Linked DNA regions of Pseudophaeobacter arcticus DSM 23566. Each later gene encodes a partner of the first gene's protein in a complex. Links are inferred from orthologs where the notes say so. Each region holds a gene or a part of one and is shown in the gene's direction. Other genes may lie near its edges. The genes, in order: scpA and meaB.

What was found.
Region 2: the proteins of scpA (region 1) and meaB are in contact, whole or in part, in a crystal structure (PDB 8DPB), measured with the Methylorubrum extorquens proteins. The link is inferred for Pseudophaeobacter arcticus DSM 23566 from one-to-one orthologs. Residues at the interface, in SOR27001.1 of Methylorubrum extorquens: Glu577, Glu578, Asn579, Asp580, Gly581, Arg582, Arg583, Arg585, His596, Ala604, Ser605, Ala608, Asp609, Gly611, Phe612, Asp613, Val614, Asp615, Ile616, Gly617, Pro618, Leu619, Glu625, Arg628, Gln629, Val631, Glu632, Asn633, Asp634, Glu661; in SOR26638.1 of Methylorubrum extorquens: Arg20, Ala21, Ala24, Arg25, Thr28, Ser32, Arg33, Arg34, His37, Thr98, Gly99, Gly100, Ser101, Ile102, Leu103, Lys106, Thr107, Ala110, Ala113, Ile114, Asp115, Arg116, Ala118, Phe119, Ile120, Arg121, Pro122, Pro124.

What each region holds. Positions count from the first base shown.
Region 1 is NZ_KI421507.1:2,297,874-2,313,137, reverse strand. What follows is about bases 7,489-10,488. They hold scpA (methylmalonyl-CoA mutase), read left to right. Parts: upstream 7,489-7,923; coding sequence 7,924-10,053; downstream 10,054-10,488. Other genes in these bases: ARCT_RS0115285 (hypothetical protein), read right to left, coding at 10,200-10,488; ARCT_RS0115295 (hypothetical protein), read left to right, coding at 7,489-7,961. Outside these bases: ARCT_RS0115340 (acyl-CoA carboxylase subunit beta), read left to right, coding at 1-1,035; ARCT_RS0115335 (hypothetical protein), read left to right, coding at 1,220-1,639; ARCT_RS0115330 (DUF6497 family protein), read left to right, coding at 1,771-2,199; ARCT_RS28410 (hypothetical protein), read left to right, coding at 2,414-2,554; ARCT_RS0115320 (hypothetical protein), read left to right, coding at 2,624-2,980; ARCT_RS0115315 (hypothetical protein), read left to right, coding at 3,273-3,476; ARCT_RS0115310 (acetyl-CoA carboxylase biotin carboxylase subunit), read left to right, coding at 3,614-5,665; ARCT_RS0115305 (hypothetical protein), read left to right, coding at 5,852-6,352; ARCT_RS0115300 (DUF4174 domain-containing protein), read right to left, coding at 6,399-6,845; more of ARCT_RS0115295, read left to right, coding at 7,026-7,488; more of ARCT_RS0115285, read right to left, coding at 10,489-10,667; ARCT_RS0115280 (VOC family protein), read left to right, coding at 10,942-11,544; ARCT_RS0115275 (molecular chaperone DjiA), read left to right, coding at 11,647-12,345; ARCT_RS0115270 (endonuclease/exonuclease/phosphatase family protein), read left to right, coding at 12,326-13,321; ARCT_RS0115265 (hypothetical protein), read left to right, coding at 13,352-13,795; ARCT_RS0115260 (Ppx/GppA family phosphatase), read right to left, coding at 13,855-15,264. UniProt on the Escherichia coli protein: Catalyzes the interconversion of succinyl-CoA and methylmalonyl-CoA. Could be part of a pathway that converts succinate to propionate.
Region 2 is NZ_KI421507.1:2,535,021-2,550,229, reverse strand. Bases 5,652-8,596 are described here. They hold meaB (methylmalonyl Co-A mutase-associated GTPase MeaB), read left to right. Parts: upstream 5,652-6,606; coding sequence 6,607-7,587; downstream 7,588-8,596. Other genes in these bases: ARCT_RS0116525 (hypothetical protein), read left to right, coding at 8,271-8,596; rpmB (50S ribosomal protein L28), read left to right, coding at 7,861-8,151; hrpB (ATP-dependent helicase HrpB), read right to left, coding at 5,652-6,449. Outside these bases: ARCT_RS0116560 (2-dehydropantoate 2-reductase), read left to right, coding at 1-621; ARCT_RS0116555 (inorganic phosphate transporter), read right to left, coding at 681-2,165; ARCT_RS0116550 (NUDIX hydrolase), read right to left, coding at 2,259-2,717; ARCT_RS0116545 (SDR family NAD(P)-dependent oxidoreductase), read left to right, coding at 3,041-3,790; more of hrpB, read right to left, coding at 3,975-5,651; more of ARCT_RS0116525, read left to right, coding at 8,597-8,621; ARCT_RS0116520 (copper chaperone PCu(A)C), read left to right, coding at 8,731-9,210; ARCT_RS0116510 (LysR family transcriptional regulator), read right to left, coding at 9,969-10,940; ARCT_RS0116505 (hypothetical protein), read right to left, coding at 11,199-11,540; lepA (translation elongation factor 4), read left to right, coding at 11,902-13,701; ARCT_RS0116495 (TraR/DksA family transcriptional regulator), read left to right, coding at 14,131-14,445; ARCT_RS0116490 (PhnA domain-containing protein), read left to right, coding at 14,590-15,099. UniProt on the Escherichia coli protein: Binds and hydrolyzes GTP. Likely functions as a G-protein chaperone that assists AdoCbl cofactor delivery to the methylmalonyl-CoA mutase (MCM) ScpA and reactivation of the enzyme during catalysis.

The sequences.
Region 1 (15,264 bases):
TGTGCCGGCGGTGCGGTCTACTCGCCTGCGATGACTGATTTTATCTTTATGGTGAAAGACACCTCCTACATGTTTGTGACCGGCCCCGATGTGGTCAAAACCGTCACCAACGAAGTTGTCACCGCCGAGGAGCTGGGGGGCGCCTCTACCCATACCAAAAAGTCCTCTGTGGCTGATGGGGCCTTTGAAAACGATGTCGAGGCCCTGGCCGAGGTCCGCCGTCTGGTCGATTTCCTGCCGCTCAACAATCGCGAAAAGCCGCCGGTGCGTCCTTTCTTTGATGAGCCAGGCCGAATCGAGGACAGCCTGGATACGTTGATCCCTGCGAACCCCAATTCGCCCTACGACATGAAAGAGCTGATCGTCAAAGTGGCGGATGAGGGCGATTTCTACGAGATCCAGGAGGACTACGCCAAGAACATCATCACCGGTTTTATCCGCCTTGAGGGGCAGACGGTGGGTGTTATTGGGAACCAGCCCATGGTGTTGGCGGGCTGTCTTGATATCGACAGCTCGCGCAAGGCTGCCCGTTTTGTGCGCTTCTGCGATTGCTTTGAAATTCCAATCCTGACCCTGGTCGATGTTCCGGGCTTTCTGCCTGGCACCAGCCAGGAATATGGCGGCGTGATCAAACATGGCGCCAAGCTGCTGTTTGCCTACGGTGAAGCCACCGTGCCAAAGGTCACAGTGATCACCCGCAAAGCCTATGGTGGCGCCTATGACGTTATGGCCTCCAAACACCTGCGCGGCGATTTCAACTACGCCTGGCCCACCGCGGAAATTGCGGTGATGGGGGCCAAGGGCGCCACCGAAATCATCCATCGCGCAGATCTGGGCAATGCCGAGAAGATCGCGGCCCATACGGCAGACTATGAGGACCGTTTTGCCAATCCTTTTGTGGCGGCCGAACGCGGCTTTATCGATGAGGTGATCCAGCCCAAATCCACCCGTCGCCGGGTCAGTCGTGCCTTTGCCTCGTTGCGGGGTAAATCATTGAAGAACCCCTGGAAAAAGCACGACAATATTCCGCTCTGAGCGCGTGGTGTCGCGGGGGCTGTCTGCCCCCGCACCCCCGAAGGTATTTTTTGGAAAGATGAAAGGGAAGGCGCAGGGCGATGACTGGGCGTTGGAAAGGTCAGGTGTTCACGGTTTCAGTTGCTGGTTGCAGCGCGTTCGAAGCTGTTGGTCAGCTTGCGTTTTGTGGGTTTGGCGCGAGGTGATGCGTGGCAAGTGGCATCTCTTTCGAGACGAGGGCGTTTTGACAGTGGCGCGTCAGACACCGCCGCGCTTTGATGTGGCGGTCACGATTGTGCTGCCACTGGCGGAGCCGCTGCGATTGGCGCAGCAGATCCGCCAGGACATGTGGCGGGCGGTTCAGGCTGTGCGGGGCTTTTCGCCGGTGGTGAAGGTCGAAGCCTGGGGCGAGGGCTTGCTGGTGACGGCTGGTGGCCGTGTGGCGGGGCGGGTGCCGGGTAACTTGGCCTCTGAAATCAAGGCGGTACTGGAGGATGAGGCAAAGCGCAGTCGCTGGCTGCGGCACGCAAAGCGAGGCAGGAACCGCTTAAAGAACGCGCAATCAGACGTAAAACTGCACAAATCTACAACAGGGTTTGACAAAGAGGTCGAGACTGGACAATGATCCGCCAGAGACAATACCAGACAGCGCGCGCCAATGGCGCAGCGCCAGCAGCCCCGCCCGGAGGAGCCCAAGTTATTGGGGGGTGGGGTTGCGGATTTGGTGATTGCCTATTCCCACCTGTACAAAACGTTTTGCTTGGCGGTGCCCTGTTTCTTTTGCTTGCGGCTCAGATCCTTCAGGCCGAGGAGGCGGAGCTCGCGGGGGCCTTTGTCCCTGTGGCGGTGCCCTCGGGGCAGCAGGTGCTGTTGTCGGAAGTCTTGCTGGACGACAGCCCAGGTGCGCTTTGGGCGCGGTTCCGGTTTGTTGTCCCCGGCATTTCACGTCAGGCGCCGGAGGGGGCAGAGGTGGGTGCGGATTTCCAGAGCAGGGCTGCGGATATGGATTATCTCTGCGACTCGCTGGCGCTGGATTATCTGCGCCAGCATGATCTGTCCCCCAGCATGGTGGTGATCTCCTTTTCGGACCGGCCTGTGGAATTTGGCACCCCGGACCCCGAGGCAACCCAGTTTTTTGAAGCCTATCGTCCTGACGAAGGCCGCTGCATTTGGGAGGCTTTCTGATGTCTCTACAACATCTTGCGGCTCGCTCTTGTCATCGGCGGTGTTTTGCGGCTTTGCGGCCACAGCCCCCCGTGTGGGGTGGTTTTCGATGTGATTTTACCGGCAATCCGGCTATCCTTGGCGCGAAAGGTCACTGTACCCTTCGCAAATTGAGGTTGAGGCTGCACAGGGCATCAGGTTCTGGCGGTCTCGGAAACACATTCAGGAGACAGAAATGTCCAAGAGCATCAAGTTTATCACGCTGGCAGGTCTGCTGGCGATGGTTACCGCCTGTGGTAGCCGTGAAGAAGAGTTCGTTGTGGTTGAGCCCGAGCCCATCTCGGTTGAGCCAACATACACCGGCAAATACAAGTAACGACACATGGGGTCCGGCCCTGTGGCCGGCCCCAGCCGTCCCTCGGGGTGCCGGATCGGAGGCACCATCATGCTAAAGCACCGAGGGTTCCCTGGCCGTTTGCCAGGAACAGATTTTCAATTTATCGTCCGTCGCCCCAATCCCAAGGGGGTAACCGAACTGACCAGACGCGAACGGTTCCGGGATCGCAAACCGGCGGACCGACGCGCTGATGCCGCCTTTATGCAGGCATTGTTGCAGCACTTTGGCGACCAGCCCTTTGAACGGGGTAATCTGGATGCCGGTCGGTTGAGCTGGCTTTTTGGCCGCGAAGTTCTCCCCGCAGAAGACCCTTTTGACCCGGCCTCTTACGAGGCTTTGCTGGTTCTTGATGTGGAGCTGGCACAGCGGACTTTCCCGGATGCATTTGAAGGTAAGGATCTGTGATGATTGGGGCAAAGCCGCGCGCAGATGACCAGGGAGGGCAGGGCATGGATCCTGTCGCTGCTGGTCGGGGTGCGGGCTTTGCCCTTTTGTCTGAGCGGTTGCTTGGCTGGGGAATGGATGCTGATGTCGCGCGCGGTAGCGGGGCGACGGCGAAAGCCCGCCGAGAGGTTGCGGCCTTTGGGCGCGCGGCTGCTCATTTTGCCGGGTTGCACGATGCCCTCTTGCCCGATGGGTTGGTAGCTGGTTCTTGGTGGCGAGAGCAGATCTCTCCACAAAAAGGAGTTATAATACTATGCGGGCAATCCTTTACACATCTGCGCTGGGGCTTTTCACGGCCCTGTCTGCCTGTGGCGACACCACGGGCGAACAAGTCGCCTTTGGCGCCGGTGCGGGGGCCGTCGGATCGGCTTTGCTGGGGGGGCATTTGCTCACCGGGGCTGCGGTCGGCACAGCGGCCAATCTTATCTATTGCAAGGAAAACCCCGGCCGTTGCTAGGGCGACTACTGCATCTGTTTCACTGATCTGTCAGCCCGTTCGGGCGACAGCAGCTATTCACGCAAACGCCGCAGGCGAGCCAAGAGCTCGCCTGCGGCGTTTTGCATTCCGGCATACAAAAGAACAAGGGACTGCCAATGTTTGAAAAGATCCTGATCGCGAATCGGGGCGAGATCGCCTGCCGTGTTATCAAGACTGCCCGCAAGATGGGTATCAAAACTGTTGCCATCTATTCGGATGCAGATAAGCAGGCCCTGCACGTGCAAATGGCCGATGAGTCGGTGCATATCGGCCCGCCTCCTGCCAACCAGTCCTACATTGTCATCGACAAGGTGATGGAGGCGATCCGCGCAACCGGTGCCCAGGCGGTTCATCCCGGCTATGGCTTCCTGTCGGAAAACTCCAAATTTGCTGAGGCCCTGGCGGCCGAGGGCGTTGCCTTTGTCGGCCCCCCCGTTGGTGCCATCGAGAAAATGGGTGACAAGATCACCTCAAAGAAGATCGCGCAGGAAGCCGGTGTTTCCACCGTTCCCGGCCACATGGGCCTGATCGAAGACGCCGAGGAGGCTGTAAAGATCTCGCGCGAGATCGGCTATCCGGTGATGCTCAAGGCCTCTGCTGGCGGCGGCGGCAAGGGCATGCGGATTGCCTGGAACGACGAAGAGGCCCGCGAAGGGTTTCAGTCTTCCAAGAACGAGGCGGCAAGTTCCTTTGGCGATGACCGGATATTTATCGAGAAATTTGTAACGCAACCGCGCCATATCGAAATTCAGGTGCTCTGCGATGCCCATGGCAATGGCATCTACCTGGGCGAGCGGGAATGTTCGATCCAGCGTCGCCAGCAAAAGGTTGTGGAAGAGGCGCCAAGCCCCTTTCTGGATGAAGCCACCCGCAAAGCCATGGGCGAACAGGCTGTCGCCCTGGCGCAGGCGGTGGACTATGCCTCTGCCGGGACCGTGGAATTTATCGTGGACGGCGATAAGAACTTCTACTTCCTTGAAATGAACACAAGGTTGCAGGTGGAACACCCGGTGACCGAGCTGATCACCGGCGTCGATCTGGTGGAACAGATGATCCGGGTCGCCAATGGCGAGCCGCTCACAATCACGCAAGACGATGTGCAGCTGAACGGCTGGGCGATTGAAAACCGGCTTTATGCCGAAGACCCCTATCGGGGCTTCCTGCCCTCGATTGGCCGCCTGACCCGCTACCGTCCCCCAGCTGAGCTGTCGGGTGGCCCGCTGCTGGACAATGGCAAATGGCAGGGGGATGCGCCTGCGGGCGCGGGCATCGCGGTGCGCAATGATACCGGCGTCTATGAGGGCGGCGAAATCTCGATGTATTATGACCCGATGATCGCCAAACTTTGCACCTGGGCGCCCACCCGCGATCAGGCAATCGAGGCCATGCGCAATGCCCTGGACGGGTTTGAGGTCGAAGGCATCGGTCACAACCTGCCTTTCCTGTCGGCGGTGATGGATCACCCGATCTTTATTGAGGGCGCCATGACCACCGCCTTTATCGAAGAACAGTATCCCGAAGGCTTTGTTGGTGTTGACCTGCCTGCAGAGGCGCTGCGCCGGATTGCGGCCTCGGCGGCTGCGATGCACCGGGTTGCCGAAATTCGCCGCACACGGGTGTCGGGCCGGATGGACAATCACGAACGCCGCGTTGGCTCCGACTGGGTTGTCTCCCTGCAGGGGCAGAGCTTCCCGGTCAGCATTGAGGCCGACCAACTGGGGGCCACGGTCACCTTCCAGGATGGCGGCAGCATGCGCATCGCCAGCGATTGGACACCGGGTGATCAGCTGGCGACAATTGATGTCGATGGCGCCCCGCTGGTTTTGAAAGTGGGCAAGATTTCTGGTGGATTCCGCATTCGGTCGCGGGGGGCCGATCTCAAGGTGCATGTGCGCACGCCGCGTCAGGCCGAACTGGCCGAACTGATGCCGGAAAAGGTGGCGCCGGATACCTCGAAACTGCTGCTCTGCCCGATGCCGGGGCTGATCGTGAAGATTAATGTCGAAGTTGGCGATGAGGTCCAGGAAGGTCAGACCCTGTGTTCGGTCGAGGCGATGAAGATGGAAAACATCCTGCGCGCCGAGAGGAAGGGCGTGATTGCCAAGATCAACGCCAGCGCAGGCGACAGCCTGGCGGTTGACGAGGTGATCATGGAATTTGAGGAGTGATCACCGGGGCAGGCATAAGCTGGATTTCACGGGCGGGGCAGGGTGCTCTGGCCGCGAAATCTGGGTGTCAGCTGCGACCTTTTGGTCGCGCTGAGCCTGCCTCTGTCTCGTGCCGTGCAGCTTTATGCACCAAATCTTCAGACCTCTGTGCGAGACCAACCCCATTGGGGTCTTGCGAGGTGGCACATGTTTCGACTGGCAGTAACTTTGATTTCGACACTGGTTCTTCTGCCCGGCTGCGCGCTGGACAAGGAAGAGGAGCTGCGTGCTCAACTCTCCGAATGGGTTACTCTGGGCGATACCTACTACTTCGAATCCAATGGCACCTGCACGGCGGCGGTGTTTCACACCGAAAGCCCGCGCATCTCCTCGCTTTTGGGCACTGCGCGCTCGGTGGACACTGGTCTCAAGATGCTGGCAGAGGGGCAGCCGGTGGTTTTCAAGGTTGGCGGCAAATCCCCCAATGCGCTGGTCGAGGCGATCATGTCGCGCGATCTGCCGCATGGGATCAGCGTGCTCAACTCCGGCCTGGCCGGGATCAACTGCATGAGCGAGCTGGTCAAATCCATCTACCATCAGGCGATCATGAACCCGACATCGCGCATGGCCTTTATTCCCGAAGGGGACGGTATCATGATTGTGGATGGACAGGCCAAGGCGGTCATCTATGTGCGGAGCAACGGCTAACCTATAGGCTAGGTGCGCAAATTTTCGCGCTGCAACGGGATAAATCTCAGTTCTCGCGCCGGTCTTCGACTTCTTGTAAACGATCCTGGAACTTGTCGATGCTGCGCGACAGCTCGCGTACCGTCCAGGGATGTGGTTTGCGCAGCTTCACACCACCGTCCTTGCCCACCAGAACCAACATGAACCCACGCGGGCGTAACTGCTTGCGCAGAGCTGAGGCAGGTTTGGGGGTGGTATCGGTCAGAACCACGACATCGCGCTCCAACAAGGCCTCCGCCTCGCTGGTCAATCGGGCCATCTGTTCTTTGAACCGGGGGTCCTCTGGGCTGTCGGCAAAGACAACAATTGGGCGCTTGTGCCACAGAAAACTGGCCAGATCGGCCTCTTCTCCGGGTTGGACAAGCATGGGGGGCTCTGGCTCTGAGCCTTGGGCTGACACCGCCGGGGCAAATGGAAGAAAACTCGACAAAACAAGGGCTAGGATTGGTTTCATAATCTCTCCTGTTGGCCTCAATATATGCGCATGGCGCATAAATGCGATGGTCAATCGGTCTGTTTTTAGAAAAAAATTCATGCCTGTTAATCGCTTTGAGAGGGTCTGTGGGCGATGATGACGCAGACTCCCTTTTCAGGGGTACGAAACGTGCCTACTGTCCAAAGAATTGGAAATGCGATGCAAACCTGTCTTCATCTTGGGGCACACCGCTGTGCCACGACCTCTTTTCAGGAATACCTGCGCCAGAATGCGGCGGAGCTCGAACTGCAGGGGGTTGGATTCTGGGGACCGCGCCGCACCCGCAACGGGTTGTTTCACGGCGTTTTACCAACGGTCTCGGTGGTCAATTCTCAGGCGCTGGCAAAACGGGCGCAGGGGCGGATCAGGATGAACCTGAACCACAGCCGCGAGCGCGGCATTCAGCATCTGATTGTCAGTGATGAAAACCTCATTGGCAGCACCCGCACCAATCTGCGTCTCGGTGATCTCTATAGTGGCGTCGGAGAGCGGATGGCACGCTACGCCGAAGCCTTTGATGGGCAGATCTCTTATGTGGCGCTTAATATTCGCAGCCTGGAAAGTTACTGGACCTCGGCCTTGACCTATGCGGTTACCCGTGGTCACCGCGTCCCGTCGTATTTGCAATTGCAGAACCTGGCCGAGAGCAGCCGCAGCTGGCGTGATGTGATTGCCGATATTGCCTGCGCCATGCCCGGGGTTGAGATCAAAGTCCTGCCATTCGAGATCTTTGGCGGCCGCCCTGAATTGCAACTGGAGCTGCTGAGCAATTGTGACGCCCCCCGCAGCTATGCACGGGTACGTCTCAACGCCTCTTTGCGGCTGGAAGATCTGCGGGCCCATCTGCTGACAAATGCGGCCCAGGATCTGCCCGCAGGAGAGGGGCGCTGGCGCCCCTTTGACGAGACACAATGCGCCATGCTGCGCGAGAATTATGCTGATGATCTGATGTGGCTGACTGCCGGCGCCGATGGGCTGGCGCAGCTGCTCCAGGATCCAGAACACCAGGTGGCGGGACTAAACCTGCCCCAAACAGATGTGACAAGAGGAAGACCCAATGACAAGCAAGACAGACGATTGGCGGGCTCTGGCTGAAAAAGAGCTCCGTGGCCGCCCACTCGAAGACCTGACCTGGAAGACGCTCGAAGGTATCGAGGTCAAGCCACTCTATACCGCTGAAGACACCGCAGATCTGCCGCATATGGGCACGCTGCCTGGCTTTGGTCCTTTCACCCGCGGCGTCAAGGCCACCATGTATGCAGGACGTCCCTGGACCATCCGGCAATATGCGGGCTTTTCCACTGCCGAAGAATCCAACGCCTTTTACCGCCGCAACCTTGCTGCCGGTCAGCAGGGTGTCTCTGTGGCCTTTGATCTGGCGACCCACCGGGGCTATGACAGCGATCACGAACGTGTGGTCGGGGACGTCGGCAAGGCCGGCGTGGCCATCGATTCCGTTGAGGACATGAAGATCCTGTTTGACGGTATTCCGCTCGACAAGGTCTCGGTCTCGATGACCATGAATGGCGCAGTGATCCCAATTCTGGCGAGCTTTATCGTTGCGGGCGAAGAGCAGGGCCATGACAAAGCGCTGCTGGCAGGCACCATTCAGAACGATATTCTGAAGGAATTCATGGTGCGCAACACCTATGTTTATCCGCCTGAACCTTCGATGAAGATCATCTCGGATATCATTGAATACACATCCAATGAGATGCCCAAGTTCAACTCGATCTCGATTTCCGGCTATCACATGCAGGAAGCCGGCGCCAATCTGGTGCAGGAGCTGGCCTATACTCTGGCCGATGGTCGCGAATATGTTCGCGCCGCCACCGAGGCGGGGATGGATGTCGATACGTTTGCCGGTCGCCTCAGCTTCTTCTTTGCCATCGGCACCAATTTCTTTATGGAAATTGCCAAGTTGCGGGCGGCGCGCACCCTGTGGCATCGCGTCATGACCGAATTTGACGCCAAGTCTGACCGTTCAAAAATGCTGCGCACCCATTGCCAGACCTCGGGCGTGTCCCTGCAGGAACAAGACCCCTATAACAACGTGATCCGCACCGCCTATGAGGCGATGTCGGCGGTTCTGGGGGGCACGCAATCGCTGCACACCAATGCGCTGGACGAAGCCATCGCACTGCCCACCGAGTTCTCGGCGCGTATTGCCCGTAACACCCAGCTGGTGCTGCAGGAAGAAACCGGTGTCACCAATGTGGTCGACCCGCTGGCCGGATCCTACTACGTCGAAAGCCTGACAAACGAGCTGATCGACAAGGCCTGGGCGCTGATGTCGGAGGTCGAGGAAATGGGCGGTATGACCAAGGCCGTGGCCTCGGGTATGCCGAAACTGCGCATCGAGGAAAGCGCCGCGCGGCGTCAGGCGATGATCGACCGCGGCGAAGAGGTGATTGTTGGCGTCAACAAATACCGCAAGGAAAAAGAAGACCCGATCGACATCCTGGATGTGGACAATGTCGCGGTCCGTGAAAGCCAGATTGCCCGTCTGGAGAAGATGCGTGCCGAGCGTGACGAGGCGGCCTGTCAGGCGGCTTTGGATGAGTTGACCAATCGGGCCAAGAATGGTGGAAACCTGCTGGAGGCTGCCGTCGAGGCAGCGCGGATGCGGGCCTCAGTTGGAGAAATCAGCATGGCGATGGAGAAAGAATTTGGTCGTCACCGCGCCGAAGTGAAAACTCTGGCGGGTGTCTATGGTGCGGCTTATGAAGGCGACGAAGGCTTTGCCGCGATCCAGAAAAGCATCGAAACCTTTGCCGAAGAAGAAGGGCGCCGACCTCGTCTTTTGGTGGTCAAGATGGGCCAGGACGGCCATGACCGGGGCGCCAAAGTGATCGCCACAGCCTTTGCTGATATCGGTTTTGACGTGGATGTAGGCCCGTTGTTCCAGACACCCGCAGAGGCCGCGCAGGATGCCATCGACAATGATGTGCATGTGATTGGCATTTCCAGCCAGGCCGCCGGCCACAAGACCCTGGCGCCGCAATTGGTGCAGGAGTTGAAAGCCCAGGGCGCCGAGGATATTTTGGTTATTTGCGGCGGGGTTATTCCGCAGCAGGATTACCAGTATCTCTATGACAATGGCGTCAAGGCGATCTTTGGCCCCGGCACCAATATCCCCGAGGCCGCGCAGGATGTTCTGAAACTGATCCGCGCAGCGCGCAGCTGACAGGGGTAGGTTTCAATCCAGTCAAAGCGGCTGGATATGCCGACTATCCTGGTCATCAAATTTATGGGCGTGGGGGATCCTGCGCCCATTTGCGTTCCGAGGTTTTGCAACACGCAACAGCTATGGTCTGCGGCTGCTGGGGGGGGTTACGCGTAGAAGTCGATGGCGGGTTGCGAATTGTCATACCCGGCCTCTTCCAAGGCCGCCAAAACGGTCTCTCCTAAACTCAATGCATCTTCACTGGTTGCATCATAGTCCTCAACGGTGGCGGCGATCAGCTCGACAATATCGTCGTCAACAGTTGCGATCCCCTGCCTTTCCTGAGGCGGCAAAGGACGTTCCGGTGCCACGGGTCCGTTTGAGCCAGTCCGCGCGCCCAGGTCGTTTACGTCTCTGCCAGAGTCCGCCAGGGCAGAGTCGAGATTTTTCCCGTTGCCCTGACCCTGTTCTTTGATCTGGATGATCATTGTACGGGCATTGGCGTCCAACAGCCTGTTGGGCTCGAAACTGGACAGAAAGGCTGCGAGCTTTTCCGCTTGCTCACCATTCATCTTTGTCGATTTCCTATTCAGGCTCGACAGTAGTTCCTGGCTCATTGCGCCTTGGATCAGCATCAGGTGACCTCCTCGACCTCGTTCACAAATTACCACGTCCCCTGACGTGTTTTAGGCACGGACAAAGAAGAGGGCGCTCCATGATCTCACCATGATCTGATGCCCCCACCATGCCCAAAGCCCCCTTAATTTCATGGTGTGCAGATCAGATTTCAAGCGCTGGCAGTACCTTATGGTTTCCAGAGTATGAAGATCTGCCAACGGCGGCAGCCTGAGCTTTGCGCTTGAATGTCACATAGGGCCGGCTAGGGTGTGGCCAAAATAGGAGAGCATGATGGAACTGGATCATCTGGCCGTCGCGGGCGCAACTCTGGAAGAGGCGCGGAGTCATGTGGAAGACGCGCTTGGGGTCGCCCTGCAGCCGGGCGGACAGCATGCGATGTTTGGCACCCACAATTCCCTGCTTGGGCTGGCGGATGGGCTCTATCTCGAAGCCATCGCCATTGATCCGACGGCCACCCCCCAGCGGCGGCCCTGTTGGTTTGATCTCGACCGGTTCTCCGGCTCGCCCCGGATCAGCAACTGGATTTGCCGCTGCACCGATCTGCCCGCGCAACTGGCCAATCTGCCCAAGGGGGCAGGGGCGCCGGTCTCGCTGACGCGGGGGGAATTGAAGTGGGATATGGCGGTGCCGGCGGACGGTATCCTACCCTATGACAATATGTTCCCGGCGCTGATTGAATGGCACTCGGCCCATCCGGCACCAGCGCTGCAACAGCAGGGCTGCCGGCTTCACCACCTGGTGATTTCCCACCCCAAGGCAGGCTCTCTGCAGGCGGCGGTGCCAATGTCTGATCCGCGGATCAGTTTTGAAGTTGGCCCCGTGGGGTTTGAGGCGGAGTTCGACACACCACATGGTCGCCGCATGTTGCGCTAAATATGGGCGGCATCGGCAGTGATTTGCCACTTCGCCGGTGATTTATGTCTGTACCGGGCGGGCAGCACTGACATCAGGTGGGTTTAACGCTAGGGTTTTGATATGTCGCTTTGGGCCAGAATATCAGATGCGCTGTCTGCGCTTGGGAAGGGTGAAAGCCTTGCGGACGTCTTTGACCGTCTGCGAACCCCGCCAGAGCGGTCGGTGGCCTTTGCCATTGCGGTGGTTGCTCTGGGTGCCAAAATGGCCAAGGCAGACGGCCAGGTCACTCGGGATGAGGTCACCGCTTTTCGCGAAGTGTTCCAGATTGCCCAAGCCGATGAGGCCGGTGCGGCACGGGTCTTTGATATGGCCCGGACAGATATCGCCGGATATCAGGACTATGCGGCCCGTATCCAACGGATGTTTGCCGCAGACAGCAGCACGCTGTGCGATCTGATGGAGGGCCTGTTTCATATCGCCATGGCGGATGGCTTCTATCATCCCGGTGAAAACGAGTTTCTGGAGGATGTGAGCCGGATCTTTGGCCAGACGCCAGAGCAGTTTCAGGCGCTCAGGGCGCGGTTTGTCCCGGATGCGCCCAAGGACCCCTATACGGTGCTTGGGGTGCCTGCGGATATGCCGCGCGAGGAGATCCGCAAACATTGGCGCAAACTGGTGCGTGACACCCACCCGGACGCAATGATCGGGCGCGGCGTGCCGGAAGAGGCGGTCCGACTGGCAGAAAAACGCATGATTGATATCAACCGGGCCTGGGATCAGATCAATGGATGCGAAAAACATGCGCCTGGTCACCTATAATATCGAATGGTTCGCGCATCTGTTTGACGATGCGGATAACTTGATGCTCGATGGTAAACCCTCTGGGCGCTATGGCGTGGATCGCTACACCCAGGGCCGGGGAATTGCCCATGTGCTGCAACGCCTGGATGCGGATGCGGTGATGGTTGTCGAGGCGCCAAACACCGGGCGAAAACAGCGCTGTACCAGGGCGTTGGAACGCTTTGCGGCAGAGGCAGGTCTGCGCACCAACATTGCCGTTTCCGGCTTTGCCACAGAGACCCATCAAGAGATTGCACTGCTTTATGATCCAACTGTGCTGACCGTCGAGGTCGATCCCCAGTCCAGCCAAGAGACGCCAGGCTTTGACAAGAGCTTTCTTATTGATCTGGATGTGGATGACCGGATGGACCGGGTCCGGTTTTCCAAGCCACCGCTAGAGCTGCGGGTCAGTACCAAAGAGGGCGTGGCTCTGCGTTTGATCGGTGCGCACCTGAAATCAAAGGCCCCGCATGGGGCTGATAACGCCAAAGACGTGGTGCGGCTTGCCATTGCCAACCGGCGCAAGCAGCTGGCGCAGGCGATCTGGCTGCACCGGCGTGTCACAGACCACATTGAGGCCGGCGAACATGTGATTGTCATGGGGGATCTCAATGACGGGCCGGGGCTGGACGAATATGAACGCCTGTTTGGAAAATCCTCGGTTGAGATTGTCATGGGTAGCGAGCTGACCGATCCTCATGCGCAGCGCCTGCTGAAACCACGCGAGACCGTGCTGCCTTCGACCTCGCGGTTTTATAACCCAGAGACCAAGAGCTATCTTCGCGCTCTTCTTGATTATATCATGATCTCCCACGGGTTGGAGGCCTATGCGCCGCGCTGGCGCATCTGGCACCCGTTTGAGGATGCCGAATGTTATGACAACATTCCCCTGCGGGAGGCGCTCTTGGCGGCGTCGGATCATTTTCCGGTCTCGCTGGACCTTGAGCTGACTTAAAATCCTACACAGAGAGACTATATTGACCACATGAAACATATTCTCGCCCCCGCCCTTATTGCCGGTTCTGTTGCCTGTTCCCTGATGGCTTTCCCCCTTGTTGCGCAGACAAATGAACCCCAAGACAGTGAGCCCCAAGACAGGCAGCCCCAAGACAGGCAGGATGGCTCCAGCCTGATGGAGCGCGGGGCTGAGCTATTCTGGAAAGGGCTGCGCGAAGAAATGGCGCCCTCCCTGCAAGAGCTGGAAGGGCTGATGTCCCAGATTGGGCCTTCAATGCAGAGCTTCCTGGCGGAAATGGGGCCGGCACTGGCTGAAATCGCTGACAAGGTTGAAGACTGGAGCCGCTATGAGGCGCCCGAAATCTTACCCAATGGCGATATCATTATCCGCCGCAAACCAGATGAACCAGAGGTCGAGACACCTGAAGGCGGGGCCTCTGAGGGGGCGGGCGACGGATCCACAGATCTGTGATTCCCCCTACATGCCACCGCTCCAAAAGGAGAGCTGGCGCGTGGCCACGTCATCTGGCCCTACTTGGTGATTTTGACGCTAAGCTCGGCCTCCAATGCCTCGGCCAGGGATTTTAGACGGCTCTCGGCCACCTCGCCATACAAATCTTCCGAGGCACCGGGGAGCTCCAAACAGAGATGACGTTTGCGGGGTTGCCATTTCAATGTGCCGATGTCGCCATCCTCGCTGACCATCAGCATGGCGCCAAAACGCATGGCCTTGCCCAGGATCTCCGCTTCCTTTTGGCCCTTTTCGTCCAAGAGATCATAAAGATACTCAAAGGCGGTGCCCTGTCTCTTGTTGCGGTAGCGATGCAGCAGGGCCAGGCCCAGAAAGATCCGTTCGGAATGTTTCAAGCCGCCAAGATTGGCGCGGGTTGCGTTGTCAAAACAGACTTCGGCGCGATAGTCCGGGTGGGCGCGCCAGCTGACATCATGCAGCAGGCAGGCCGCCTTGATCAGGCGTTTCTGGGTTTGCGGCCCAGAGCTGAACAGGGGGGTGACAAATTCATAAAGGGTTTTGCCAAATCCGGGCAGACGCGCGTCTTTTGACTCGGCAAAGCGGCAGGATTCCACCAGCGGATCCCGGTTACGCAGCCGCTGCGGCATCTGCTCATAGAGCAGGCCCTCGCGAATGCCGTAGCTGGAAATTGCTATATCCTTGGGCTTGAAGGTTTTGACCAATCGCGACAGCACGTCGATCGCATAGGGGATCAGCACCATCCGGGCACTGGAGATGCCACAGGCGGCGCGCAGCTCTTCGATGTCGTTGGTATCGATATATTTCAGGGTTTCACGGACATCCCGCGCGGTCATGCGGTATTCGTGCAAAACCCGTAACGGATAGCCACGCCGCAACATGTCAACGCGGGCAATGGCACGCCAGCTGCCGCCGACCAGAAACAGCCGGTCAGTCTGCTGGCCCATTTCGGCGCTCAGTTCCTTCATGACCGACGATATATGTGCCTTGCGCCCGCGGCGCCCGCCTTTGATATCGCGCAGCTTGAGCGGCCCCAGTGATGAGCTCACGCGTTTGCCAACCTCACCGTCATGGATTTCGGCCAGCTCCATCGAGGAGCCGCCAATATCACAGACCAGCCCATAAGACCCAGGCCAGCCCAGCAAGACACCCTGAGCTGAAAGCCGGGCCTCTTCGCGCCCATCAATGACCCATATCTTTAACCCGGTTTCCCGCAGAACTTCCGCACAGAAGTCCGGACCATCCTCGGCGTCGCGCACGGCGGCTGTGGCCACCACCGACAGCCCCGGCAGCCCCATGCCTTGGGCCAGGTGCTGGAACCGGCGCAGCGCTGCCAGCGCCCTGACGCGTCCCTTGGGGTTCAGCTTGCCCGTTTCCGACAGGCCTGCGCCCAGGGCACACATGATTTTTTCGTTGTAGAAATAGGCCGGGCTGCGCGCGGCGCCGTCAAA
Region 2 (15,209 bases), 240 kb from region 1 along the record:
GTGGTGCCCGCAGACCCCCCTGAAGCGGCAGAGGGCGCAGCAGTGCTGCCCGGATATCACCGGGCCTCCTCCGGAGAGATCCTGATTGCCGAAGGTAGCGGGCATTGGGCCAGGTTTCTGACGGCGCCGGGGCTGCCGGTGGGTGAGACCCCGGATATAACCGGGGTGCAATGGGGCAAGTTACTGATCAATCTCAACAACGCCTTGAATGCTCTCTCTGGTCTGCCTTTGAAGACGCAGCTGCAAAGCCGTGCCTGGCGTCGGCTGATGGCCGATCAGATGTCCGAGGCCCTGCGGGTGATGCGGGCGGCTGGCCTGCGGCCTGTGTCGACGACACCGCTGCCAGCCTGGACAATCCCGCATATCCTGCGCCTGCCCAATTGGGCGTTTACCCGGATTGCGGCGCAGATGCTGACAATTGATCCAGCCGCGCGCAGCTCTATGGCGCAGGATCTGCTGCAGGGGCGGATCACCGAAGTGGATGCGCTGCAGGGTGAAATCCAGCGCCTGGGCCTGGCCCATGGTGTGGCCACGCCAGTTTGCGATGTGGTGATACAATTGATCCGGCAGGCGGAAATGAAAAAGACCGGGCTGCCAAAACTGCAGCCCGGCCAGATCTAGTTTTGGTCCAGGTTCGCTGAGATGACCCCGGGGCAACCCTGACGCGACCCTCGGGTGGGTTATTGGGTGAGAGTTGCCAGCAACAGATAGATGCAGCCAGACAGCAGCGCCGCGGCGGGCACTGTGATCACCCAGGCGGCGGCAATGGTCATAAAGTGGCTGCGCCGGACCAACTTGCGGCGGCGGCGTTCTTCAGGGGCGATGCGTTTTTCTACCGGGCGGCTCACGGCGGATTGACGCGAGCGGCGCTCGTGATGCCATTCGCGGAAGAAGCCAACACCAAAGACTGCCCCAACCGCAATATGGGTCGAGGAAACCGGCAGCCCCAGCCAGCTGGCGACAATCACCGTGATCGCAGCCGAAAGCGACACGCAGAAGGCGCGCATCGGGTTCAGCTTGGTGATCTGGCTGCCGACCATGCGGATCAGCTTGGGGCCAAACAGGAACAGACCAAAGGAAATCCCAAAGGCGCCAATAACCATGACCCAGGTGGGGATCGCCACCTTGGAGGCAAAGTCGCCAAACTCGGAGGCATGTACGATGGCAGCCAGCGGGCCAACCGCATTGGCCACATCATTGGCCCCATGGGCAAAGGACAGCAGCGCGGCGGAAATGACCAGCGGGATCCGGAACAAAACCTTCAGGGATTTGTTGCGGTTCTCCATGCCCTCGGACTGGCGCCGGATCAGCGGGGCAGTGATGACATAGGCCAGCGCCCCAATCATGGTACCGATCAACAAAGCCGTCTGCAGGTCAATCTTGATGATACGTTTCAGACCTTTCAGAGCCAGATAGGAGGCAAAGGCACCAGCCATGATGCCGACCAGAACTGGCACCCAGCGCCGTGCGGCGGCGATTTTGTCGTCCTGATAGATGATCTTTGCTTTGATCAAGGCCAGGAACAGGGCGGCGACAAGACCGCCCAGAAGTGGCGAAATCACCCAGCTGGCGGCGATCTTGCCCATGGTTGCCCAGTTCACCGCGGCAAAGCCAGCCGCGGCAATACCTGCGCCCATGACGCCGCCAACAACCGAATGTGTGGTGGAGACCGGCGCCCCAATCCAGGTGGCAAGGTTGACCCAAAGCGCCGAAGAGACCAGCGCGGCCATCATGGCCCAGATGAAAATTTCCGAGGTGGCGACCACCTGCGGGTCGATGATGCCCTTGGAGATGGTGGAGACCACGTCGCCGCCCGCCAGGAGCGCGCCGGCGCTTTCGAACACGGCGGCGATGACGATGGCGCCACCCATGGTGAGCGCATTGGCACCCACTGCCGGCCCCATGTTGTTTGCCACGTCATTGGCGCCGATATTGATCGCCATATAGGCACCAAAGACTGCAGCAGCCACCACGATCAGATTGGTCTGGCTTCCCCCAAAGAGCATGGCAGCCCCAAGGCCGGCCAAAACCATGAACACCAGGGCGATACCGGGGGCGACCATGGGGCGGGCGACATATTGGGTTGCGGATTCAAGGTGCGAAAACCGGTGCAAGTCCCGGTCAAGCGTTTCGTGGTGATTGGCGTCGTCTGATGGGGTGCTCACAATGATCGTCCCTTTGGCAGGCAGTTTGGGGACGCACTAAGTGAGCCCGCCGGATGAGGCAAGCTGAGCTGTCGTAAAAATGTCGCGCGCGTGTTACAATTGACGCAGGATTTCCTGCAGCTCGGGTTCGCGGACCAGATTTGCAGCCTCTTGCGCAGAAAACCATTTGCGCTGCCGTTGGTGTGACTCGGGGTAGGTATCTGACAGCTCTACGTCGCCAACTGTATAGACATAGGTCTGCACCGGGATCGGCAGGCCGGTCTTCAACTCTTTTTCATAGCTGAAGGCACCAATGGGCGCGCCTTCGACACGACCGTTTTGTACGCCAGCCTCTTCCCAGGCTTCCTGAAGGGCGGATTCACCGCCATCTTTGCCGTTGATTGGCCAGCCCTTGGGCAGGATCCAGCGTCCGGTGCCGCGACTGGTGATCATCAGAACTTCGGTTTCGCTGCTGGTTGTCCGGTGGCACAGGGCAGCAACCTGAACGCGCTTGGGGCGAAACAGAATAGGCTTGATCATTTCTTCCCAAGCCTGGGCGAGAATGTTGCTCATCTTGAACTGCCTTAATCGTAACTTTTTTTGGCAACAGTGCTGGTTGAGTGTGAGACATCACAGCCGCTGCGTTTTTCTTAACTGCCATTAAATTAGGGCTTTGTGGATAAAGTACAACCCTTCAACAGGTTAAAGTATAGCCCATTTACATGTTATGAGGCGCTGCCGCTCCAAAAACAGGCAATGCAGCTCCTGCCGCTCTGTGTGTGGGGGGGCGTGCCTGGGGGATAGGGCGGGGTCTTGATGCCTTTGCAAAGGCTGGGTTGACTCTGCAAAGGCTGGGGGGCTCAGTGACGAGACTAGGGTTTTGAATGGGCAAAAAGATGAAAACAGCACTGATTACAGGCGCGGCGCGCGGAATTGGCCTGGCCACGGCGCGGGGGCTGCAAGAGGCAGGATGGCGGGTCGCGCTGATGGACTGGGACGGGCCAGAGCTGGCAAAGGCGGCGGCCCAGTTGCCAGAGGCGCTGGTGATTGAGGGCGATGTCTCCAAGCCCCATGATGTGGCCGGGGCGGTTGCCGAGGTCACAGCACGGTTTGGCCGTTTGGATGGTCTGGTCAATAACGCAGGCGTGGCAGATTTTGGCCCGATCCGCGAAACGACATTTGAACGCTGGCGCCGGGTGATGGAGACCAATCTGGATGGCCCCTTTCTGATGACCCAGGGGTTTACAGATCTGCTGGCAGCTGAAGGCGGTGGTGCTGTGGTGAACATCACCTCAATCTCTGGTCTGCGGGCCAGCACGCTGCGGGTCGCCTATGGCACCTCTAAGGCGGCGCTGGCGCAGCTGACTCTGCAGCAGGCGGTGGAACTGGGAGAATTGGGTATTCGCGTCAATGGTGTTGCGCCGGGGCCGGTGGCGACAAAGCTCGCCATGGCGGTCCACAGCCCGGAGATCATTGCGGCCTACCACGATGCGCTGCCGCTGAATCGCTATGGCTCGGAGGATGAAATTGCAGCGGCAATCAATTTTCTGCTATCCGACAAGGCGAGTTTCATCACCGGCCAGATCCTGGCTGCCGATGGGGGCTTTGAGGCGACCGGTATTGGTTTGCCAGCGTTGCGGTCCTGACAGAGCGGTAAATTGTTTCATATGTTGCGCGCTGGCCTTTTGATGCGAGGCCCTGCCTCGCGCTCCGGGATATTTGAGGCCAAATGAAGAGGCGGCTGTTTTCATTTGGCCAGAAATATCCTGGGGGTGAGCGTCTTGCACGCGAGGGGGCAAAGCCCCCTCATTTGGCAGAGTAGTCCTGGTATCACCGGCGCTTTTTTGCCCGCAGGGTGGGGTCTTCTTGGGTGGGATCCTCGGGCCAGGGGTGGCGCGGGTATTGCGCGCGCATGTCTTTGCGCACGTCCGCATAAGATCCGGACCAAAACCCGGGTAGGTCACGGGTGATCTGGATTGGGCGCTGGGCCGGGGACAGCAGGGTGATCTTGAGAGGCACGCCGCCGATGCTCGGGTGGTGGGTGACGCCAAACAGCTCTTGCAGGCGCACCGAGATTTCTGGCGCCTCTGCACTATAGGTGATTGGGATCTTGCGTCCCAACGGGGTGGTGAAACTGCCCGGAGCCTCACGGTCCAGCAGTTGCGTCTGTTCCCAGGTGAGCGCGGCGCGCAGGGGCGGAACCAGGTCGAACTGTTTCCAGGCAGCAGAGGATTTGACCCCGCCGAGCATTGGGAGCAGCCAGTCTTCCAATCGCGCCAGCAGGCCCTCGGTTGAAAAATCAGGCAGGTCAAAGCCATCGGCGCGCAGCAGTTCAACCCGCGCCGCCAGCCGTGCCGCAGCCCCGTCGAGGCGCAGTCCGATGTCGCGCACCCCGTCGAGCATGGCAGCTGCGATCTGGCTCTCTGGTGCATCTTTCCACATGCGGTCTTCCAGGGTGATGGCGCCCAGGCATTCTTGTTGGCGGGCAACCACCCGCCGGTCGCGCTTGGACCAGTGGCAGTTGTCCTGCCAGGCAATTTGATCCCAAAAGAGATCGCGGATTTCACCTGGGGTGATCTGCGCGGCCATGCGCACACGGGCCTCGCGCGGGTTGCCGTCCGTGTCCAGCGCCACAATGAAGGGGGCTGCGGCCAGGGGATCGCCGGGGTCCAGCAGCACCCCCTTGCCGCCCGAGAGCACATAGCGCGGCTGATCGCCTTTGCGGCGTTGGCCAATGCGGTCGGGATAGGCCAGCGCGGCCATGGCGGCGGCCGAGAGGCGCTCTGCCCCCCTCTGAAGAGGAGGGCCCTGTTTTTGCAAACGGCGTGCCTCGCTGCGAATACGGTCCAGCACCGGATAGGAGAGCTGATAGGGGCGTTTGCGCTGAAAGCCCTTGGTATCTTTCAGGGCCTCCAGGCGCAGCGCCAAATCCGTCGGTGCGCCGCGCAGGGGATCGCGCTCGGCCAATAGCGCGGCCAGCTCGGCTGCCCTGGGGCCGGCGGTCAGCAGCATATGGCCCAAACGCGGATGCAGTGGCAATCGGGCAAGCGCCTTGCCGTGAGGGGTCATCTGACCGCGCCCGTCCAATGCGCCCAGCATCTGCAGCAATTTGCGCGCCTCTGCCATGGTGCCGCCGGGCGGCATGGTGAGAAAGGCGAGATCCCCTATATCTGCCCCCCAGAGCGCCAGTTCCAGCGCCAGACCGGTGAGATCCGCCGAGGCGATTTCAGGTGGGGGAAAAGCGGCCAGCGCGCCCTCTTCGCCCTTGGTCCAGAGCCGGTAGGCGGTGCCTGGGGCCACACGACCGGCGCGGCCCTGTCGCTGGGTGGCCTCGGCACGGGTGACCTTTTCGGTGATCAGCCGCGACATGCCTGAGCCGGGATCAAAGCGGGCGCGCCGGGCCTGCCCCATGTCGATCACCACGCGAATATCCTGAATGGTGAGCGAGGTTTCGGCAATTGAGGTGGCCAGCACAATCTTGCGCCCCGTGGTGGCGGGGCGGATGGCGGCCTGCTGGTCCTTGAAGGGCAGGGCGCCAAACAGCGGCTGGATCAGGCAATCGCCGGGCAAACGCCTGTCCAGATTTTGCGCCGCGCGGCGGATTTCGCCCTCGCCGGGCAGAAACACCAGAATGCCCCCGCCCATCTGCGCGCCCCTGGCGGTGTCGCGGCTGTCTTTTTCCGCCTGCACCACCAGATCGCAGAGCGCATCCAACCGGCGGGCCAGAGGGCCCAGCGGGCGCTCCAGCCAGCGGGTCTGCACCGGGAAACTGCGTCCCTCGGAGGTGACAAGCGGCGCCTGCATCAATGCGGCTACCGGGGCGGCGTCCAGGGTGGCGGACATGGCCAGCAGGATCAGATCATCGCGCAGCGCCTCTGCCACCTCCAGACACAGGGCCAGGCCAAGATCGGCGTTGAGGGAGCGCTCGTGGAATTCGTCAAAGATCACCGCGCCGATGCCGGGCAGGTCCGGGTCCGATTGCAGCATCCGGGTGAGAATGCCTTCGGTCACCACCTCGATGCGGGTTGCCTTGCTGGTCTTTGCCTCGCCGCGAATACGATAGCCGACGGTTTGGCCCACCGCTTCGCCCAGAGTTTCTGCCATGCGCTCAGCCGCGGCACGGGCGGCAAGGCGGCGGGGCTCCAGCATCACGATGCGCTGGGCGGTCAACCCGGCGCTGAGCATGGCCAGCGGCACCTTGGTGGTTTTGCCGGCACCGGGGGGCGCCTGCAGCACGGCGCGGCCGCCCTGGAGCAGGGCGGCAATCAGATCCGGCAGGGCGTCATCAATGGGCAGGCGTGGCATGGCGGGTTTTGTCATGGCCTGCTTATCGCCAAAGAGCGCGCCGGGGTCCAGTCTGCTGCACAATGGCCCCTGCGGCAGCTTCGCACTGGACAAGGGGTTCAGGCCTGCGTCAATTAGGGCGGAAATTTTGCGAGCTGTTCAATACTGGAGACCGGGCATGAAGACCGCTGAGCTGAGTGAGAAAATCCTAAGCGGGGATCGCCGGGCGCTGGCGCGGGCCATCACTTTGGTAGAAAGCGGCCGCGAAGATCACCGGGTTGCCGCGACCGAACTGTTGGAGCGCCTGGCAAAATCCGGGCGGCAAGCGCTGCGCATTGGTCTGTCGGGCACGCCGGGGGTGGGAAAATCCACCTTTATCGAAAGCTTTGGCATGATGTTGGTCGCCGAGGGCCTGCGGGTGGCGGTGCTGGCGGTGGATCCGAGCTCAGCCCGCACCGGCGGGTCTATTCTGGGCGACAAAACCCGGATGGAACATCTGAGCCGCCAGAAGGCTGCCTTTATCCGGCCCTCGCCGAGCCAGACCAATCTGGGCGGGGTGGCGCGGCGCAGCCGCGAAGCGGTGGCTCTGTGCGAGGCAGCCGGATTTGATGTGGTTCTGATTGAGACCGTGGGCGTTGGCCAGTCCGAAACCGTGGTGGCGCAGATGTCGGATCTGTTCCTGCTGCTGCTGGCGCCTGCGGGGGGCGATGAATTGCAGGGGGTCAAGCGTGGTATCATGGAAATGGCGGATATCATTCTGGTCAACAAGGCCGATGGCGATCTGAAATCCGCCGCCATGCGCACCTGTGCCGATTATTCCGGTGCGCTGCGGCTGCTGCGCAAACGTCCCCAGGATCCCGAAGGCTTTCCCAAGGCGCAGACGGTTTCGGCCCTCGAAGAGGCCGGATTGGACAGCGCCTGGGAGGATATGAAGACCCTGGTGGAATGGCGCCGAGAAAAAGGTCACTGGAGCAGCAGCCGCGCCGAGCAGGCGCGCTATTGGTTTGGCGAAGATGTGCGTCAGGCCCTGTTGGCGCGGCTCAAGACCCCCTGGGCGCAGGACCGCATGGAAGCCCTGTCGGATCAGGTGGCAAAGGGGGCGGTGTCGCCCACCGCTGCGGCGCAGGAATTGCTCGCAGGGCTTGGCGTTGCGGGCTAGGCCCCCCGCAGGCGGCAACAGCGCGGTTGTGGGCTCTGGCCAAGAGGGCGAGAAAGGCCTATAGATCCTTTGAAAATCACAGGTTGCAGCGGGCCTGAGCCATTTCATTGGCGGGGGGGCATAAAACCCCAGCATTTGGCTTGACCCTTGGGGCGATTCCTCCTAAACGCATCCAACCAGTTTTCGGGCGTTGCCTCTTGGCCGCGCCCTTTGAGATTTGCAGATGATTCGGGGGGTTCCTCGGGTGCTGCCCCAGATACGAAGGATGAACCTATGTCGCGCCGTTGCGAACTGACCGGAAAAGGCCCGATGACTGGCAACAATGTCAGCCATGCTAAAAACAGAACTCGTCGTCGGTTTCTGCCAAACCTGAACGATGTGACCCTGCAGTCCGAGACTCTGGGTCGTGGCATCAAGCTGAAGATCTCAGCTGCTGCGCTGCGCACTGTTGACCACCGCGGTGGCCTGGACGCTTTCCTGGCAAAAGCCAAGGACGACGAGCTGTCCACAAGCGCACTGAAAGTGAAAAAAGAGATCGCCAAGGCACAATCCGCCGAGGCTTGATCTTTGATCACATGAGAATTTGAAACGCCGTGCATCCGTGAGATGCGCGGCGTTTTGCCATTCAGGGCCAGGGCAATTTCACCTTGCAGCTCTGCTGCCGGATAGGCATATCATTTGCCATGGCACGATTCCTGCGGATATCTCTGGCCTTGATGCTGGCCCTGGTGGTGACCCTGACGGGGCATGTCTCGGCCAGTGCGCAGGGCGCCCGTGATGCCAGCGGGCAGATGGTGATTTGTTCCGGAAGTGGTCCGGTTACCATCTATGTCGATAAGGACGGCCAGCCGACCAAGGCGCCGCATTTCTGTCCGGACTGTGTGATGCATTTGCTGGATGCAGTTGCGGGGCCGGATGCTTTGGTGGTGCCAGCCTATGGCGGGCAGGCCTTTGACCGCCTTTTGGGGGCTGTGGGCTGCAGCCATTTGATGCGGGTTGCCGCGACCGCACGGGCGCCACCGCTCTGCACCTGATATCCCTGTTCGACGAAGGGTCTGATCACCTGGACGCCTGATCGGCTGAGGGTGTGCGGACTGCACAATCTACCCAAAATTTCCTAACCCTAAGAGAAAGGAGACAGAAATGTCCCTGAGATCCGTATTGTTTGCGGCGGTTGCCGCTGTGTCGGTTGCTGGTGCCGCGACTGCTGAAGGCGCCAAGATCATGGTGCAGGACCAATATGCCCGCGTGTCGGCAAAAATGTCCTCGAGTGGGGCGGCCTTCATGGAGATCATGAATATGAGCACCGAGGACGATCAACTGATCGACGCGCGCTCTGACATTGCCAAGCGTGTTGAACTGCACACCCATATGGAAAGCGGCGATGGTGTGATGAAGATGATGCATGTGGAGGAGGGGTTTGTGATCCCCGCCGAGGGCAGCCACATGTTGCAGCGCGGTGGGGATCACGTGATGTTCATGGGTCTGAACCGGGCGCTGGAACATGGCGATATGGTGCCTGTCACCCTGGTGTTCAAAAATGCCGGTGAGATCAGCATCGAAATCCCGGTTGACCTGGAACGTAAGCCGGGCCAAGGCGGCCATATGAAGCACTCTAACTAAGCGGGTGACATGACAGAGGGGGCGGGCGCGGCGTCAGGCTGCGCTGCAGCCCTCCTTCGCGCCCAAAGCCCGCCCTGGTGGCGGGCTTTTTGCCGCCCAGCATCTGTCCGCCAGTACTATCCCAGGACTTCCGCTACCCAGAGGGGCATGCGCCAGCGTCCCACAAGCCGTGTACCCAGTCACAACAGGGGACAAAACCTGGGTCAAGACTTCGGTCAAAATCCGAGGAAAATTCTGTTTGTCTGCCTGGGCAATATCTGCCGCTCTCCGGCAGCGGAAGGGGGATTTCGTGCCCTTTGCCCCAGCGTTGAATGCGACCCGCGGGGGCTGCCGGCGACCATGTGGGCGCGCCGCCCTGTGGGGCAATGCAGGGGGCCTTGATGCGGCGTGGCCTTGATGTCTCGGAACTGCAGGCGCGCCAGTTCAGCTGAGCGGATTTCAGCAATTTTGACCTGATCCTGGCGATGGATCAAAACAACCTGGACAGCATTGAGGCCCAGAGACCCGCGGGCAATCAGATCCCGGTTTGCCTGTTCACCTGTTTTGCGCCAGAGGCGGCACTGGATCATGTCCCGGACCGCTATTACACGCGGGATTTTGACGGCTGCCTTGACCTGATCGAACTGGCCGCAGCAGGGCTGAAGCGGGCTTTGACGGAGGGCGAAGGCTAGGCCCCCTAGGGAAAGCATGGCGTCCCTCCCTCCTGTGATGCAAAAGGCTCCACAGGGGAGCTGTTGTGAAATTGGTCACAGAAAGGGTCAGTTCAATTCGTCAAGCAGGTGGAAATCCTGTGCCAGCCAGGGCAGTTTGGTGATGGCTGGATCAACCATTTTACGTTTGATCAACCCCTGGATGGTTTGGGCAACGGTACGGGGCAACTGATCAGCCCAGTCCTTGCTGGCAAAGAGCGAAATCCGCCGTGCGGCCCGGCCAAAAGGCAGCGGAAAGGCGTCGATTTCATCATGAAACCGCGCCGCCCGCATATAGCCAAGCGGGGTTGTCACGGCCCAGCCAATATGGCGTGCGACCATGGCCATCAGCGCCAGGTGGGAGCCAATTTCAAACCGGTTTTCAAACGCGATTTGCTGCTGACTGATCTGCGCTTCGATTTGTTGCGAGATCAGCTGGTCGGCAGCATAGCGCAGAAAGGGCAGCTGTTCGAGCTGGCCCATTGGCGCCTGTGGATCGTGAATAAAGCCTTTGGGCGCAACAAGAATAAAGGGATCGCGGACCAGCGGAAATTCGATCAGCCCTTCCTGTGGCGCGTCCGTTGTGGCGGTAACAGCAAGGTGGATTTCACCCGCTTCGATGGTGCGCAGGATGTCATGGCTGGAGGCGGTAATCATCTTGAAGCGGCACTCAGTGAGGCTTTCGGCGAGGGCGGTCACCAGGCGCGGGGTCAGGTCGTTGTCAAAGTCGTCAATCAACCCGATGGAGAGCGCGGGCAGGTGGCTCAGATCCATCATCGACAGCTCGCTCTGCGCCAGGCGCAGCTCTGACAGAACCGCATGGGTGCGGGCCAGGAAATTGCGCCCGGCGGCGGTTGGCACCATGGGGCGGCGGCCGTGATCGACCAGATCCGTTCCCAGCGCCTTTTCAAGGTTTCGCAATTGTTGGCTGACGGCGGGTTGGCTCAGCCCCGTCACTTCGGCGGTCTGTGCAACGGATCCGGTCTTTGCCAGAGTTTCAAAAACCTCCAGCCCCCTGAGAGTGACCCCCTTGATCAACATGCCAACACTCCAAAAAACTATTATTTCAGCGTAGTTTCCCCAGAGCCTGTCGCTGGGTCAAGGGTGCCAATCTGGTCGCTGTTCCCCCTAAAGTAGTGCCAGGGACAGGCAAGCCATATTTGCCGGGCCTGACCCGTGATGGGTATAGGAGAGATGGTAACACAGAACAGGGATTTTGTTTTGTAAAATCTGTCTCTGGGCGCAGCAGGGCGGGATGCTGCGTCGCAGGGATCAAAACAGCCAAAGGACCTGTGGTGGTTAGCCGCAGGTTTTGGCCGCGGTGTCGCCAAAGAGCTTATAGCGCTCCCACAGCTGCTCATCGCGGCGGTTGCTGGATTGGCGCACGACCTGGGCCTGATGCGGATCGCCAAACCATTTTGACACGGTTTTGCGCTCAGAAGAGGTGAGCTGCACATTGGCCACCTTCTGGATGCAGCGGCACAGGGAGGGGCTGGCGGCAGAGCGATCAGAGCTGCGGCAAGCGCGTTCAATGGCCCCGGCCTGGGCGGGCTGCACCAAGACGAACTGCGCGGAGAAGACCTGAGCAGCCAAGACGGCACAAAGCCCCGCAGAGCGCAGGGAGGTGGGCAGCAATTTCATCAGATGTCCCTTATGTTTTAGCCCCGGATCGCATGTCCAGATTTGTGCGAATATGGCGAAAGGCGTGACGAGATTCAACATTGGTTAAAATCCATTTATAAATGCGCAGGATTTTGCCGGGTTTTGGTCTCGTGTTGAAGAGATGGTGAGGGGCGTGCCTAACCTAGGGGAAGGGCGGCGATGGCGCGGCTGATCCGCAGATATTGGGCTTGCAGCTAGGCCGTTGGCAGGTCGAGATCTTCGATCTTGTCCGCATCTGCCAAACTCAAATTCACCTTTGACTGTCGATTTGGATAAATAACTTCATCGCAGCATAGACGCGCGCTTGACCAAGACAAGAATCCAAATCATATGCCTGATCATGACTGATCTCGCCAAAATCCGCAATTTCTCCATCGTCGCCCATATCGACCATGGCAAATCCACCCTCGCTGACCGGCTCATCCAAGAGACGGGCACGGTGGAGGTGCGTGATATGAAGGCGCAGCTCTTGGACTCGATGGATATCGAGCGCGAGCGCGGCATCACCATCAAGGCCAATACGGTGCGTATTGAGTACAAGGCGGATGACGGCGAGACCTATGTGCTCAACCTCATCGACACGCCGGGTCACGTCGATTTTGCCTATGAGGTCTCCCGCTCGATGCGCGCGGTTGAGGGCTCGCTTTTGGTGGTCGACAGCACCCAGGGCGTTGAGGCGCAGACATTGGCCAATGTCTATCACGCCATGGAGGCCGACCACGAGATCGTGCCGGTGCTGAACAAGATCGACCTGCCGGCCTCGGACTGTGACCGTGTGGCAGAGCAGATTGAAGATGTCATCGGCATCGAGGCCACCGGCGCCATTCGGGTTTCGGCCAAAACAGGCGAAGGCATCCATGAAACGCTGGAAGCCATCGTCAACGAACTGCCCGCGCCAACCGGCACCCGCGATGCGCCGTTGAAGGCAATGCTGGTGGACAGCTGGTATGACGCCTATCTCGGGGTGATCGTTCTGGTGCGGATCATGGACGGGGTGCTGAAAAAGGGGGAGCGGATCAAGATGCTCTCCAATGGCACGACCCACCATGTGGACCGCATTGGGGTGTTCCGGCCTGCGATGGAAGTGATTGACGAGCTGGGGCCGGGCGAGATTGGCTTTCTTACGGCGTCAATCAAACAGGTGCGCGACACCCGTGTGGGCGATACCATCACCCATGAGAAAAAGGGCACCGACGCGGCATTGCCGGGCTTTAAGCCTGCGCAGCCGGTGGTGTTCTGTGGCTTGTTCCCGGTGGATAGTTCCGAATTTGAAGATCTGCGCGATGCCATCGACAAGCTGGCACTGAACGATGCCTCCTTCAGCTTTGAGATGGAAACCTCGGCGGCGCTGGGCTTTGGCTTCCGCTGTGGCTTCCTGGGCCTTTTGCACCTCGAGGTGATCCGCGACCGGGTGGAGCGCGAGTATGATATCGAGCTGATCACCACGGCGCCCTCGGTGGTCTATCATATCTATATGCGTGATGGGACGATGGTCGAGCTGCACAATCCGGCAGATATGCCGGACCTGACCCATGTGGATCACCTGGAAGAGCCGCGCATCAAGGCGACCATTCTGGTGCCGGACGAGTATCTGGGCGATGTGCTGAAGCTGTGTCAGGACCGGCGTGGCATCCAGCTGGATCTGACCTATGCCGGCAGCCGCGCCATGGCCGTCTATGACCTGCCGCTCAACGAGGTGGTGTTTGATTTCTACGACAGGCTCAAGTCGGTGACCAAGGGCTATGCCTCCTTTGACTATCAGCTGACGGGCTACCAAACCGACAATCTGGTCAAGATGTCGGTGCTGGTGAACGACGAGCCAGTGGATGCGCTGTCGATGATGGTGCACCGCGACCGGGCCGAAGCCCGTGGCCGCGCCATGGTTGAAAAGCTGAAAGACCTGATCCCGCGCCACATGTTCAAGATTCCAATCCAGGCGGCCATTGGTGGCAAGGTGATCGCCCGCGAGACCCTGTCGGCGATGCGCAAGGATGTGACAGCCAAATGTTATGGCGGCGACGCAACCCGGAAGAAGAAACTGCTGGAGAAGCAGAAGAAGGGTAAGAAAAAAATGCGTCAGTTCGGCAAGGTCGACATCCCGCAGGAAGCGTTTATTTCAGCGCTCAAAATGGACAGCTGAGCACCGGTCCGGGCTTGCTCGGCTATCGCTCCGGGGGAGCGATTGAGGCGCGAAGGTGCGGCCTCGTCAGTGGCATTTTCAATGCAAGAGAGCGGCAGCGGTTGGTGTCGTCAATTTGCGAACTCCCCCGAACGTTTTGCGTTGAAAGCATAGCCATACTCAACAGATCAATACGGGGCATTTGTCCTGTTCTCTGGTCGAATTACTAGGGCGAAACTCTGGCGTTCACCCCTTGGCTGTCGGGCTTGAGCTGTTCCTGATTTGCCCTAAATTTGTGCTTGCGGATCATAGGTTACGCGCTTCAGGCGTTTCTTGCGTTAAACGCGCGCAACACTCCCCAGATCCCGCGAGTGTTTTTGACTTCGGTCAATGCCGTAGCATTGACCTTGGCTATGGTGGCACAACGCCGCTGATTTGGGAGGGTTAGGCATGGACTTTACAGAACGCAAGCAAGCACTTGAAGCGCGCAGGGTGGCTCTGGCCGGGCATTTGCGTGAGGTCGAACACACTCTGGACGCACCGATGCCAAAAGACTGGGAGGATCGCTCGTCTGAGCGCCAGGGGGATGAGGTGCTGGAAACGCTGGGTCTCAACGAGATGGAAGAGCTGCGCCAGATTGATGCAGCACTGGCGCGTTTGGTCGAAGGCTCTTACGGCTACTGTCAGATTTGCGGCGATGCCATCGCGGAAAAGCGCCTGGATCTGATACCTGCGACACCGTTTTGCAGCGGCTGCGCCTCCTGAGGGATGCCGCTACCTTGAGGGGCTGACGGGTGTTTCTGTCAGGGTTCTGTGTGTTTGGCAGCGGGACAGCGGCCTTGGGTGGCTTTTCATCCGGCAGGGAAGGCGGTAAGGCGGGGGAGACTATTTCTCTTGGAGGGTTTCCCCATGTCTTGTGAATTGTGTTCTGCCGAGGGTGCGACCCGGTTTTTTGCTGTTGTCGGTGGCCCTGAAGAGGCTGGAGTGCAGATCTGCGACACCTGTCAGACGCAGATTGAGGGCGAGCTGGAGCCAGATCACTGGCGCTGCTTGGCCTCGTCCATGTGGTCACAGGAACCCGCAGTACAGGTCCTGGCGACACGTCTCTTGGCGCGGCTTGCGACTTATGATTGGGCGCGGGATCTGGCCGATCAGCTGTGGCTGGATGATGAAACGCGGGCCTGGGCCGATAACGAGGCCAGCGGTGGTGGCCATGTTGACAGCAACGGCGCGGCGCTTGCAGCAGGTGACAATGTCGTCCTGATCAAGGATCTGCCGGTCAAAGGTGCGGGCTTTACCGCCAAGCGGGGCACTGCGGTGCGTGGCATTTCGCTGGTGCAGGATAACCCCGAGCATATCGAGGGCCGTGTCGAAGGCCAGCGGATCGTTATTTTGACCAAGTTTGTGAAAAAGAAATAGGTGCCATGGCAACAGGGGCTGCAATTCACCCGCAGCTTCACTATGGGCCGTTGCCGTATGTGGAGTGATATGGCACAATTCCTGTAAACAGACTGAACAAAAGAGTTTAG